One region of the Pseudomonas sp. R1-7 genome, then DNA from elsewhere that is predicted to be linked to it. Evidence: riboswitches for the same ligand, from Rfam matches in the RefSeq annotation. Region 1 holds a riboswitch; each other region holds the start of a gene.
The links. Region 1 has a riboswitch for cobalamin ahead of J3P79_RS16360 (CbtB domain-containing protein). Riboswitches for the same ligand answer to the same signal wherever they lie in the genome.
Positions count from the first base shown of each region.

Region 2: it holds a riboswitch for cobalamin, as region 1 does, so the genes downstream of both, cobO (cob(I)yrinic acid a,c-diamide adenosyltransferase) here and J3P79_RS16360 (CbtB domain-containing protein) in region 1, are expected to answer to the same signal.
Region 3: it holds a riboswitch for cobalamin, as region 1 does, so the genes downstream of both, cobW (cobalamin biosynthesis protein CobW) here and J3P79_RS16360 (CbtB domain-containing protein) in region 1, are expected to answer to the same signal.

Region 1 is NZ_CP071661.1:3,676,235-3,679,505, forward strand. It holds gene J3P79_RS16355 (pyridoxal phosphate-dependent aminotransferase) at 1-851, opposite strand, end outside; cobalamin riboswitch at 959-1,179, shown strand; gene J3P79_RS16360 (CbtB domain-containing protein) at 1,276-1,461, shown strand; gene J3P79_RS16365 (CbtA family protein) at 1,473-2,168, shown strand; gene J3P79_RS16370 (cobalamin biosynthesis protein) at 2,165-2,569, shown strand; gene cobM (precorrin-4 C(11)-methyltransferase) at 2,638-3,271, shown strand, end outside.
Region 2 is NZ_CP071661.1:1,629,566-1,632,836, reverse strand. It holds gene J3P79_RS07240 (cobyrinate a,c-diamide synthase) at 1-806, opposite strand, end outside; gene cobO (cob(I)yrinic acid a,c-diamide adenosyltransferase) at 803-1,414, opposite strand; cobalamin riboswitch at 1,494-1,719, opposite strand; gene J3P79_RS07230 (hypothetical protein) at 1,880-2,464, shown strand; gene J3P79_RS07225 (PQQ-dependent sugar dehydrogenase) at 2,577-3,271, shown strand, end outside.
Region 3 is NZ_CP071661.1:2,356,203-2,359,473, reverse strand. It holds gene cobN (cobaltochelatase subunit CobN) at 1-187, opposite strand, end outside; gene cobW (cobalamin biosynthesis protein CobW) at 191-1,255, opposite strand; cobalamin riboswitch at 1,355-1,590, opposite strand; gene J3P79_RS10715 (glycerate kinase) at 1,805-2,941, opposite strand; gene J3P79_RS10710 (aldo/keto reductase) at 3,186-3,271, shown strand, end outside.

The sequences.
Region 1 (3,271 bases):
TGGTCCAGCGCAACCTGGGCCGCACGCTGGACGAAGTCCGGCAAACCAAACAGCATGCACAGCGACAGGTTCGCCAGGTGCTGGGCCAGCGGTTCGGGACCGATGGCCCAGCCGACGCGCCAACCGGTCATGGCGTGGGATTTGGACAGACTGTTGATGGTCACGGTGCGCTCGGCCATGCCCGGCAGTCCGGCAGGGCTGATGTGTTCACCTTCGTAGAGCAAGTCGCTGTAGACCTCGTCACTGATCAGCCACAGGTCATGGTCGATGCACAGCCGCGCCAAGGCTTGCCAGGTGGACATCGGCAGGCTGGCACCAGACGGATTGTTCGGGCTGTTAAGGAGCATGGCGCGGGTGCGCGCAGTGATCAGCCGAGCGACGTCGTTCGGCTGGACGCGGAAGCCGTTTTCCGGCGTCACCGCCACCGGCACCACCTTCGCCCCGCAGGCGCCGAACACCGCTTCATAGGTGACATACATCGGCTCGGCGACGATCACTTCATCGCCGGGGTCGAGCAGGCATTGCGCGACGGCATAGACCGCGCATTGGGCACCGGGCAGCACCGTGACGTGCTCGGCGCCCACCGGTTGGCCGCAGCGCTGTTGATGGCGCCGGGCGATGCTCGCGCGCAACGAGTGCAGGCCTCGCGTATCCGAGTAGTGAGTATCGCCGGCCCGCAAGCTGGCGACAGCGGCCTCGACGATCGCGGGCGGCGTGTCGAAATCCGGATCGCCCACCGAGAGCAACAGCACGTCCCTGCCCTGCTCCCGCATGGCCAGCGCCCGGTCGTGAATTGCCCAAGCGGCGGCGCCGTCACCTGTGATGCGTTGGGTCAAGGCTGAGAAGCGCATGTCATCTCCTTGTGAGCGCGGTGTTCAGCCTCAACCCTATCTCAAATCCCGAAGCACGCCACCGTTTGGGCTGCCTTGCACATTGACGCCTCGCCCTCGCCCATGGTCTCCTGTGCGCCTGTTTGGGTGCCCTTCACAGGGTGAAACGGGAAACCGGTGAATCGTGTGCTTTACTTCAAGCCCACGTCAGTCCGGTGCTGCCCCCGCAACGGTAAACGAGCGAAGCGTCGAATCCACTGTGCATGCGCATGGGAAGGTGACGTTTGCAGGCACGGCTCAGGCCCTGCCCCTCGTGAGCCCGGAGACCGGCCCATGACTCATTTTCAACAAACCCGCGGTGGGCGGGCGCTGTTCGAATCCCGGCGAGCCTTCGCCCGGGTTTTCATTGCGCTCGATCCGCCCGCTGACACCAGAGGGAAGCGCCATGTCGACCATCAGCAGCACCGCCACCACCAGTAGCACCGTCACCTTGAGCCAGCGCCTGGGTGCGGCGGTCCTCGCGTCGTTCCTCGGCACGGGCCTGGTCTATTTCGCCGGTTTCTCCCACATCGAAGCGGTGCACAACGCGGCCCACGACACACGGCACAGCGCCGCGTTCCCGTGCCACTGAGACCCAACGACATGATCAAGCGTATTGCGCAAACCGCTGGTTTCAGCGGGCTACTGGCCGCCCTGCTGCTGACTCTTCTACAAAGTTTTTGGGTATCGCCGCTGATTCTCCAGGCGGAAACCTTCGAGAACGCGCCGGCCACCGAGGTCCATGAACACGCCGCTGGGGCTGGACACACCCATGACGCCGAAGCCTGGGAACCGGAAGACGGCTGGCAGCGCGTTCTCTCCACCACAGGCGGCAACCTGGTCGTCGCGGTGGGTTTCGCGCTGATGCTGGCGGGCTTGTACACCTTGCGTGCGCCGACGCGCACGTCGCAAGGTTTGCTCTGGGGCCTGGCCGGCTACGCCACCTTCGTCCTGGCGCCGACCCTCGGCTTGCCACCGGAACTGCCCGGCACGGCGGCGGCGGATCTGGCCCAGCGGCAGATGTGGTGGATCGGCACGGCAGCGTCCACGGCGGTGGGCATCGCGCTGATTGCGTTCGGCCGGCATTGGCTGTTGAAGGTACTGGGCCTCGCCATCCTGGTGACGCCTCATGTGATCGGCGCGCCCCAGCCCGAAGTGCATTCGATGCTGGCGCCCGAGGCACTGGAAAGCGAATTCAAGCTTGCCTCGCAATTGACCAACGTTGCGTTCTGGTTGGCCTTGGGCCTGATCAGCGCCTGGCTGTTTCGCCGTGGCACCCAGGCCCACCACGACGCATGAACGGCAAGCCGATCCTGGTGGTCGGCCTCGGCTGCCAGCGCGGTTGCCCGGCCAGTGCGTTGCGGGCATTGCTTGACCAGACTTTGCAAGCCCATGGCATGTCGCTTGATCAAGTCCAGGCGTTGGCCAGCATCGATCTCAAGCGTGACGAACCGGGGCTATTGGAGCTGGCCGGCCAATTGTCGTTACCGCTGAAGTGTTTCAATGCCGAGGAACTGGCTGGCTATAAAACACGACTCAGCCATCTATCCGAGATTGCCTTTGAGCGTACGGGCTGCCACGGCGTCGCCGAAAGCGCGGCCCTGGCGCTGGCTGACCGATTGGGCACTTCCCCGGCCACATTGCTGATTACCCGTCAGAAAGCTGCGCAAGCCACACTGGCATTGGCGGCGATTTCGTAACGCCCGATAATTGCCGCCGCAATCATGAGCGCCGCTCATGCAACCCCACTTTCAACAGGAAACCGGTCATGACCGTCTTCTTCATCGGCGCCGGCCCCGGCGACCCCGAACTGATCACCGTCAAGGGCCAGCGGCTGATTCGCAGTTGCGCGGTGATCATCTATGCCGGCTCCCTGGTGCCTGCCGCCGTGCTGGAGGGCCACCGTGCCGAACAGGTGGTCAACAGCGCCGAGCTGCACCTGGAACAGATTGTTGATGTGATCAAGGCTGCCCACCTCAAGGGCCAGGACGTAGCCCGGGTGCATTCCGGCGACCCAAGCCTTTACGGGGCGATCGGCGAGCAGATCCGTTGCCTGCGCGAACTGGGCATTCCTTTCGAAATCATCCCAGGCGTGACCGCCACTTCAGCCTGCGCCGCCCTGCTGGGCGCCGAGCTGACGTTGCCCGACGTGTCCCAGAGCGTGATCCTGACCCGTTACGCGGACAAGACCGCCATGCCCACGGGAGAAGCGCTGGCCAGCCTGGCGCAACACGGGGCTACCATGGCGATCCACTTGGGAGTTAATCATCTGGAAAAAATCGTTGATGAGCTGCTGCCGCACTATGGCGCGGATTGTCCGATAGCGGTGATTCACCGGGCGACGTGGCCGGATCAGGATTGGGTTATGGGGACGCTGGAGGACATCGCCGGGAAGGTGCAGG
Region 2 (3,271 bases), 2.0 Mb from region 1:
GCACCCATGGCCCGAAGCAGATCGAGGCTCGCGCCGTAGGTGAAGGCGAACGCCTCATCACGGGCCACGGCGATGTGTACTCCGTCGAGCCACGGTTCAACGGCTGTCAATTGCGGAGCCGCGAATTCCACCGAAGGCGGCAAGGCCACTTCACAACTGCCCGCCAGGGCCTCGGCGGCGGCATCGAGGCGAGCGTCCAGGTCATTCAGTTCGCTGGCCTGCACCAGGCCCAGATGGCGGCTCGGCAGTTCGATACCGGTTTCCCGCGAGAGCGCGCCATACCAGCGCAAGCCCTCGGTCAGGCTGCCTTCGAGCAACTGCGCATGGCGCAAGGTGCCGACCCGGTTGGCCAAGACCCCGGCGAAGGGCAAGTCCGGTTGATACCGCGCCAAGCCCAGGGCCAGGGCGCCGAATGTCTGGGCCATGGCCGTGCCGTCGATGACCGCCAGCACCGGCACGCCGAAATGCCGGGCCAGGTCGGCGCTGGACGGCGTGCCGTCGAACAGGCCCATCACGCCTTCAATCAAAATCAGGTCTGCTTCCGCAGCGGCTTCCCACAACAGCCGACGACTTTCCTGTTCGCCGACCATCCACATGTCCAACTGATAGACCGGCGCGCCGCTGGCTCGCTCAAGGATCATCGGGTCGAGAAAATCGGGACCACACTTGAACACGCGCACCTTGCGTCCCTGGTTGCGGTGCAACCGTGCGAGGGCCGCGGTGACGGTGGTCTTACCCTGGCCCGAGGCCGGGGCGGCAATCAATACCGCCGGACAGTGGCGGCTGGCAGTCGACGCATGGCTCACAGTTCGACGCCTTTCTGCGCCTTGATACCGGCCTGGAACGCGTGCTTGATCATGCCCATTTCGGTCACGGTATCGGCCAGCTCGATCATCTCGGGCTTGGCGCCACGCCCGGTCACGACTACATGTTGCATGGGCGGACGGCCTTGCAGATCGCTCAAGACTTGATCGAGGTCGAGGTAGCCGTGCTTGAGGGCAATGTTCAGTTCGTCGAGCACCACCAGGCCGATCGACGGATCGCTGAGCAACTCGCGCGACACGGCCCACGCAGCTTCGGCGGCGGCGATGTCGCGCTGGCGGTCCTGGGTTTCCCAGGTAAAGCCTTCCCCCATGACGTGAAAGCGCACCTGTTCCGGGAAGCGGCGGAAAAACAGCTCTTCACCGGTGCTGTTGCGGCCCTTGATGAATTGCACCACGCCACATTGCATGCCATGGCCCATCGCCCGGGCCAACATGCCGAACGCCGAACTGCTCTTGCCCTTGCCATTGCCGGTCAGCACCAGCAGCAGGCCGCACTCGTTCGGTGAATTGGCGATACGCTCGTCAATCACGGCTTTCTTGCGCAGCATGCGCGCCAGGTGGCGTTCGTCGCGATCGGGCGTATCGGTCATGGGGAGCTCTCCGTTGGGACTGGATAACGGCGGGCGGGCAGAAAAAGGACGGCAAGGTGCCTGGCATCGCCCACCGTGATGCCGTTGGATGAATCAGGCCGGTCTCCGGGCTCATGAGCGGCGTGATGCCTGGCTGCGCGCCTTCCCATGTCATTCGACACAGTGGCGGGGGCCTGTGTGGCCACAAGCGCAGCGTTGACTCATTTACCGTTGCGGGGGCAGCGCCGGGTTTGCATGTACGCACCGGCTTCCCTGTTTCACCCTATCGGCCATTGCCATAGAGCACCTGAAACAAGCCGCGAAGGTTAGAGGGTTGGGGGTGGAGCGTCAATTAAAGCCGCGATGGGCACCACGAGGGATATTGGCCGGGATCAATAAACTGACGTCAATCTTGTGTGAAGCTGGCGCAAGTGATATCAAAGAGACATTACGACCCGATATCACAAGAACAAGAGGGCAAAACACATGCAAGGCATGATCATCAGCAATCCGAAGCTGGAATTCCTGCGCCCAGTGCTGGAACGCTGGTTTGATTGTATCGACCGATACAACGCCGTGCGCGGCGATAACGACACGCCCTATTGGCACAATGAAAAAGCCAATCTCGGATTGCTGGCGGCCGCCGCCTGGATGGCGGAGATGGTGACGCTCCAGGACGCAGCGACCCGCAAACAGAATGAAGAAGGCGAACGCAACGTCAGTGCCGACCTGTTGATCGCCAGCAGCGATGAGCGCGCCTTCATCCAGGCAACGCAACGCTGGCCGAAGGTCAACAACCTGAACCTGACCCAACCTTTGCTGGAAGCCACCAGCGACGCCAAGCGCATCAGCTACGCCAGCGACCTGAAATTGGGTTGCCTGTTCGTCGCCCCGCAAAAAGCCCAGCAAAGCGCCACGCCAGAAGAGTTGCAGGACATGATCGACGACCTGCAGAAGGAAAACACCTGCGCCGTGGCCTGGTATTTCCCTTATGCCTACCGCAAATTGCGCAACGAGGCCGGCCACTATCACCCTGGGATCGCGGTGCTGTTCAAGCAGGCTCACGGCTGATCAGCTGGACCTGGCGGCCAGACTTCGCTTGGCTTAGCCGCCTCCCACCGTTGAACCATCCCACGTCTACGCTTCTCTATGAGTAACCACATGCACTCATAGGGAAGCCCGCATGCTCAAACCAAACCACCTGTTGATCGCCGCCCTTGCCACAGGGCTTGTCGCTTGCGGCGAGTCGTCGACCTTGCAGGTTTCCGACGGCATCGGCCCGTCACCGAAACTGCCCGAGCCGAACAAGACCCTGATGCCTACGGTGAATATCGCCGAAGCCGTCGGCTGGCCGGATGGCGCCAAGCCAACACCGGCGCCAGGCCTGCAGGTGGTGGCCTTTGCCGAAGGCCTGGATCATCCACGCTGGCTCTACGTGCTCCCCAACGGCGATGTGCTGGTAGCCGAGACCAACGCTCCGCCCAAGCCCGACGATACCCAGGGCATCCGTGGCTGGGTGATGAAAAAAGTCATGGACCGTGCCGGCGCTGGCGTCCCCAGTCCGAATCGCATCACCCTGCTGCGCGACGCCAATCACGACGGCGTCGCCGAGACCCGGACGATTTTCCTGGAGAACCTCAATTCACCGTTCGGCATGACGCTGGTGGGCACTGACCTGTATGTGGCCGACACGGACCGGTTGATCCGTTTCCCTTACAAAGAGGGTGACACGCAGATCAAGGCACAACCCACCAAGGTCGTCGATTTACCCGGCGGCACGCTCAACCACCACTGGACCAAGAACGTGATCGCCAGCCGCGACGGCAGCAAGCTGTACGTCACCACCGGCTCGAACAGCAACGTCGCGGAGAATGGCAT
Region 3 (3,271 bases), 1.3 Mb from region 1:
GCACCTGCATCGGGTTGGCGAGACGGAACTGCGGATAATCGTCCGGCAACTGCCGCGCCGCTTCGGCCAACAGCGCCAGGCTGGAATCGCCGCTGCACAGGATCACCAGCTCGGCGGGGGTTTGCCCGAGGTCGGCAATGTTGTCATCCGACACGAAACCGCCGGGCTGGGTCCTGAGCAGGTGCATGGCTTAAACGCTGAGGGCGGCGCGCAACTGCGCTTCGAGCAGCCCGGCATCCAGCGCCTGGCCGATCAGCACCAGCCGCGTCACCCGTGCTTCGTCGGCGCCCCACTGGCGGTCGAAGTGTTTGTCGAAACGCGTGCCCACGCCCTGGATCAACAAGCGCATCGGCTTGTTCGGGATGGCCGCGAAGCCCTTGACCCGCAGCACGTCGTGCTGGACCACCAGTTGCGTCAATGCGTCCAGCAGCAGGCTTTCGTCGGCCTGGGGCAGTTCGATGGAAATCGAATCGAAGGCGTCATGGTCGTGGTCGTCATCATCGCCGTCATGGTGGTGGTCGTGATGGCTGTGGCGGCTGTCGATGTGTTCTTCGGAACCGGCGCCCAGACCGATCAACACGTCCAGCGGCAGGCGACCGCTGCTGGCTTCGATGACCTTGACCGCTGGCGGCAGTTCTTCGGCGACTTCCAGGCGGACTTTTGCGAGGTCTTCGGGATTGATCAGGTCGGCTTTGTTGAGGATCACCAGGTCGGCGCTCGCCAGTTGATCGGCGAACAGCTCGTGCAAGGGCGATTCATGGTCCAGGTTCGGGTCCAGCTTGCGCTGGGCATCGACCTTGTCCGGGAACGCGGCGAAGGTGCCGGCGGCGACGGCCGGGCTGTCGACCACGGTGATCACCGCATCGACCGTGCAGGCACTGCGGATTTCCGGCCACTGGAAGGCCTGGACCAGCGGCTTGGGCAAGGCCAGGCCGGAGGTTTCGATGAGGATATGGTCGAGGTCGCCGCGACGGGCCACCAATTCGCGCATTACCGGGAAGAACTCTTCCTGCACGGTGCAGCACAGGCAACCGTTGGCCAGCTCATATACTCGGCCGTTGGCTTCTTCTTCGGTGCAACCGATGGAGCACTGCTTGAGGATCTCGCCGTCGATGCCCAGCTCGCCGAACTCATTGACGATGACCGCGATGCGCCGGCCTTGGGCGTTGTCGAGCATGTGCCGCAGCAAGGTGGTCTTACCCGAGCCGAGGAAACCGGTGACGATGGTGACGGGGAGTTTGGCCAGTGTTTTCATCGGATGCCCTTTGGCAAGGTGGCGGGCAAACGGGACGACAACCGCAGGCACGGGCGTGCGCGGAAGATTTCGCCACCGGATCACCCCGCCCGGTTGTAGTGAGAATCTGTTGTCGAGGCAGGTCTCCTGGCTGACGGCGGGCCAGACAGGCTTCTATTCATAGCCTGGCTGGCAATTTGCTGCGCCTTCCCGTGCGCCCGTTGTAACAGGGCATGCACAGTGGCCTTGCAGAAACAGCACCGTTCACAGTTGCGGGGGCAGCCGCGGCTTGGACCGCGTTCCCTTCAGGCTCTGTATGAAATGTATCCGCACTCACCCATACTGCGTTGAAACGGGGCTCGGAATGCTCATGTACGCCAGTACACTCCGCTTCCTCGCCCCGTTTCGCCTTGTCTGGCCTTCGCGCGAACACATTTCATACAGACCCTAGCTTCGGCGCGTGCCGAAGAACCTCGAAGGCGCAAGGCTACGCAGGGTGTGCGGGCGGGTCAATGTCCGAAGGCAATCTGCAGTGGCTGACGGATCCTGGCGACCGCCTCGCGGGCACATTCAGCAGGCCGCCACTCGCCAGAGCCGGGCGATGTCCCGGGCCCGCTCGGCCAGCAGGCGCGGCGCATCGGTGCACGCTTCTTGCAGCGTCATCGGCCCGTTCGCCAAGGCAAACGCGGCATCGATACCGTGTTCATAAAGCGCTTCGTAGCCCTCCCCCAGCGTACCGGCGATGACCACCACCGGCACGCCGCGGAGCTTGGCGATGCGGGCGACACCAAAAGGCGTCTTGCCACGCAGGGTCTGGGCGTCGAAACGGCCTTCGCCGGTGACCACCAGGTCGGCACCGTCGATGGCATCGGCCAATCCGGTCAATTGCGCAACGACTTCCACGCCAGTCCGAAACTGCGCCTTGAGGAAGGCTTTGGCGGCAAAGCCCAGGCCACCGGCGGCACCGCTGCCGGGTTCGTCGCGAACATCACGGTCGAGCACTTGGGCACAGTGTCCGGCAAAGTGCGCCAGCGCCCGGTCCAGTTGCTGCACCTGCTCGGCGGAGGCGCCCTTCTGCGGGCCGAACACGGCTGAAGCGCCATGGGGACCGCAGAGCGGGTTGTCGACATCCGCGGCGATTTCGAAACGCACGCCGGCCAGACGCGGATCCAGGTCGCCCAGGTCGATACGTGCCAGTTTGCCCAACGCCAGCCCACCGGGCGGCAGCGCCTGGCCCTGGTCATCCAGCAATGCCACGCCCAAAGCCTGCATCGCCCCTGCCCCGCCGTCGTTGGTGGCGCTGCCGCCAATCGCCAGGATGACCCGGCTGACGCCTTCATCCAGGGCGGCGCGGATCAGTTCGCCGGTTCCAAACGTGCTGCTGGAACAGGCGTCGCGCTGCCCGGGTGGTACCAACTGCAGACCGCTGGCCTCGGCCATCTCGATGATTGCGGTACGGCTGTCGGGCAACCAGCCCCAGCGGGCTTCGACAGCGGCGCCCAGCGGGCCACGGACCCGGTTTTCACGCCACTGGCCGTTGCAAGCCGCCAGCACCGCCTCCACCGTTCCCTCCCCACCATCGGCCATAGGGCATTTGATCAATTGCGCGTCCGGCCAGACCTGGGCCAACCCTTGCGCGATGGCGTCCGCCACGCCCTGGGCGCTGAGACTGTCCTTGAACGAGTCGGGGGCGATGATTATTTTCATTTTTGTTCTCCAGTTCCGATGCACAGCATGCTGCCAGCTGACGTCAACCGTGACGCCGGTCCGCCGCACAAAAGGCCTTGGGTATTATTGGTCAAATTCACAAAGGGCGGGTCGGCATTGCTGGCCTCTTTGCGAGCAGGCTCGCTCCCGCATTTGATTTGGGAATGCTTGAGAAAACGGTTGGATCCACGCGGCGGTTCTGGTATTTGATTGGGCCTTTCCCCATGGATAAAAGGATCTTGTCATGAGCTACCGCACGCTAGGCCATTCCGGGTTGCAAGTCTCGACGTTGACCCTGGGCACCATGATGTTCGGCGAACAGACCAGCAC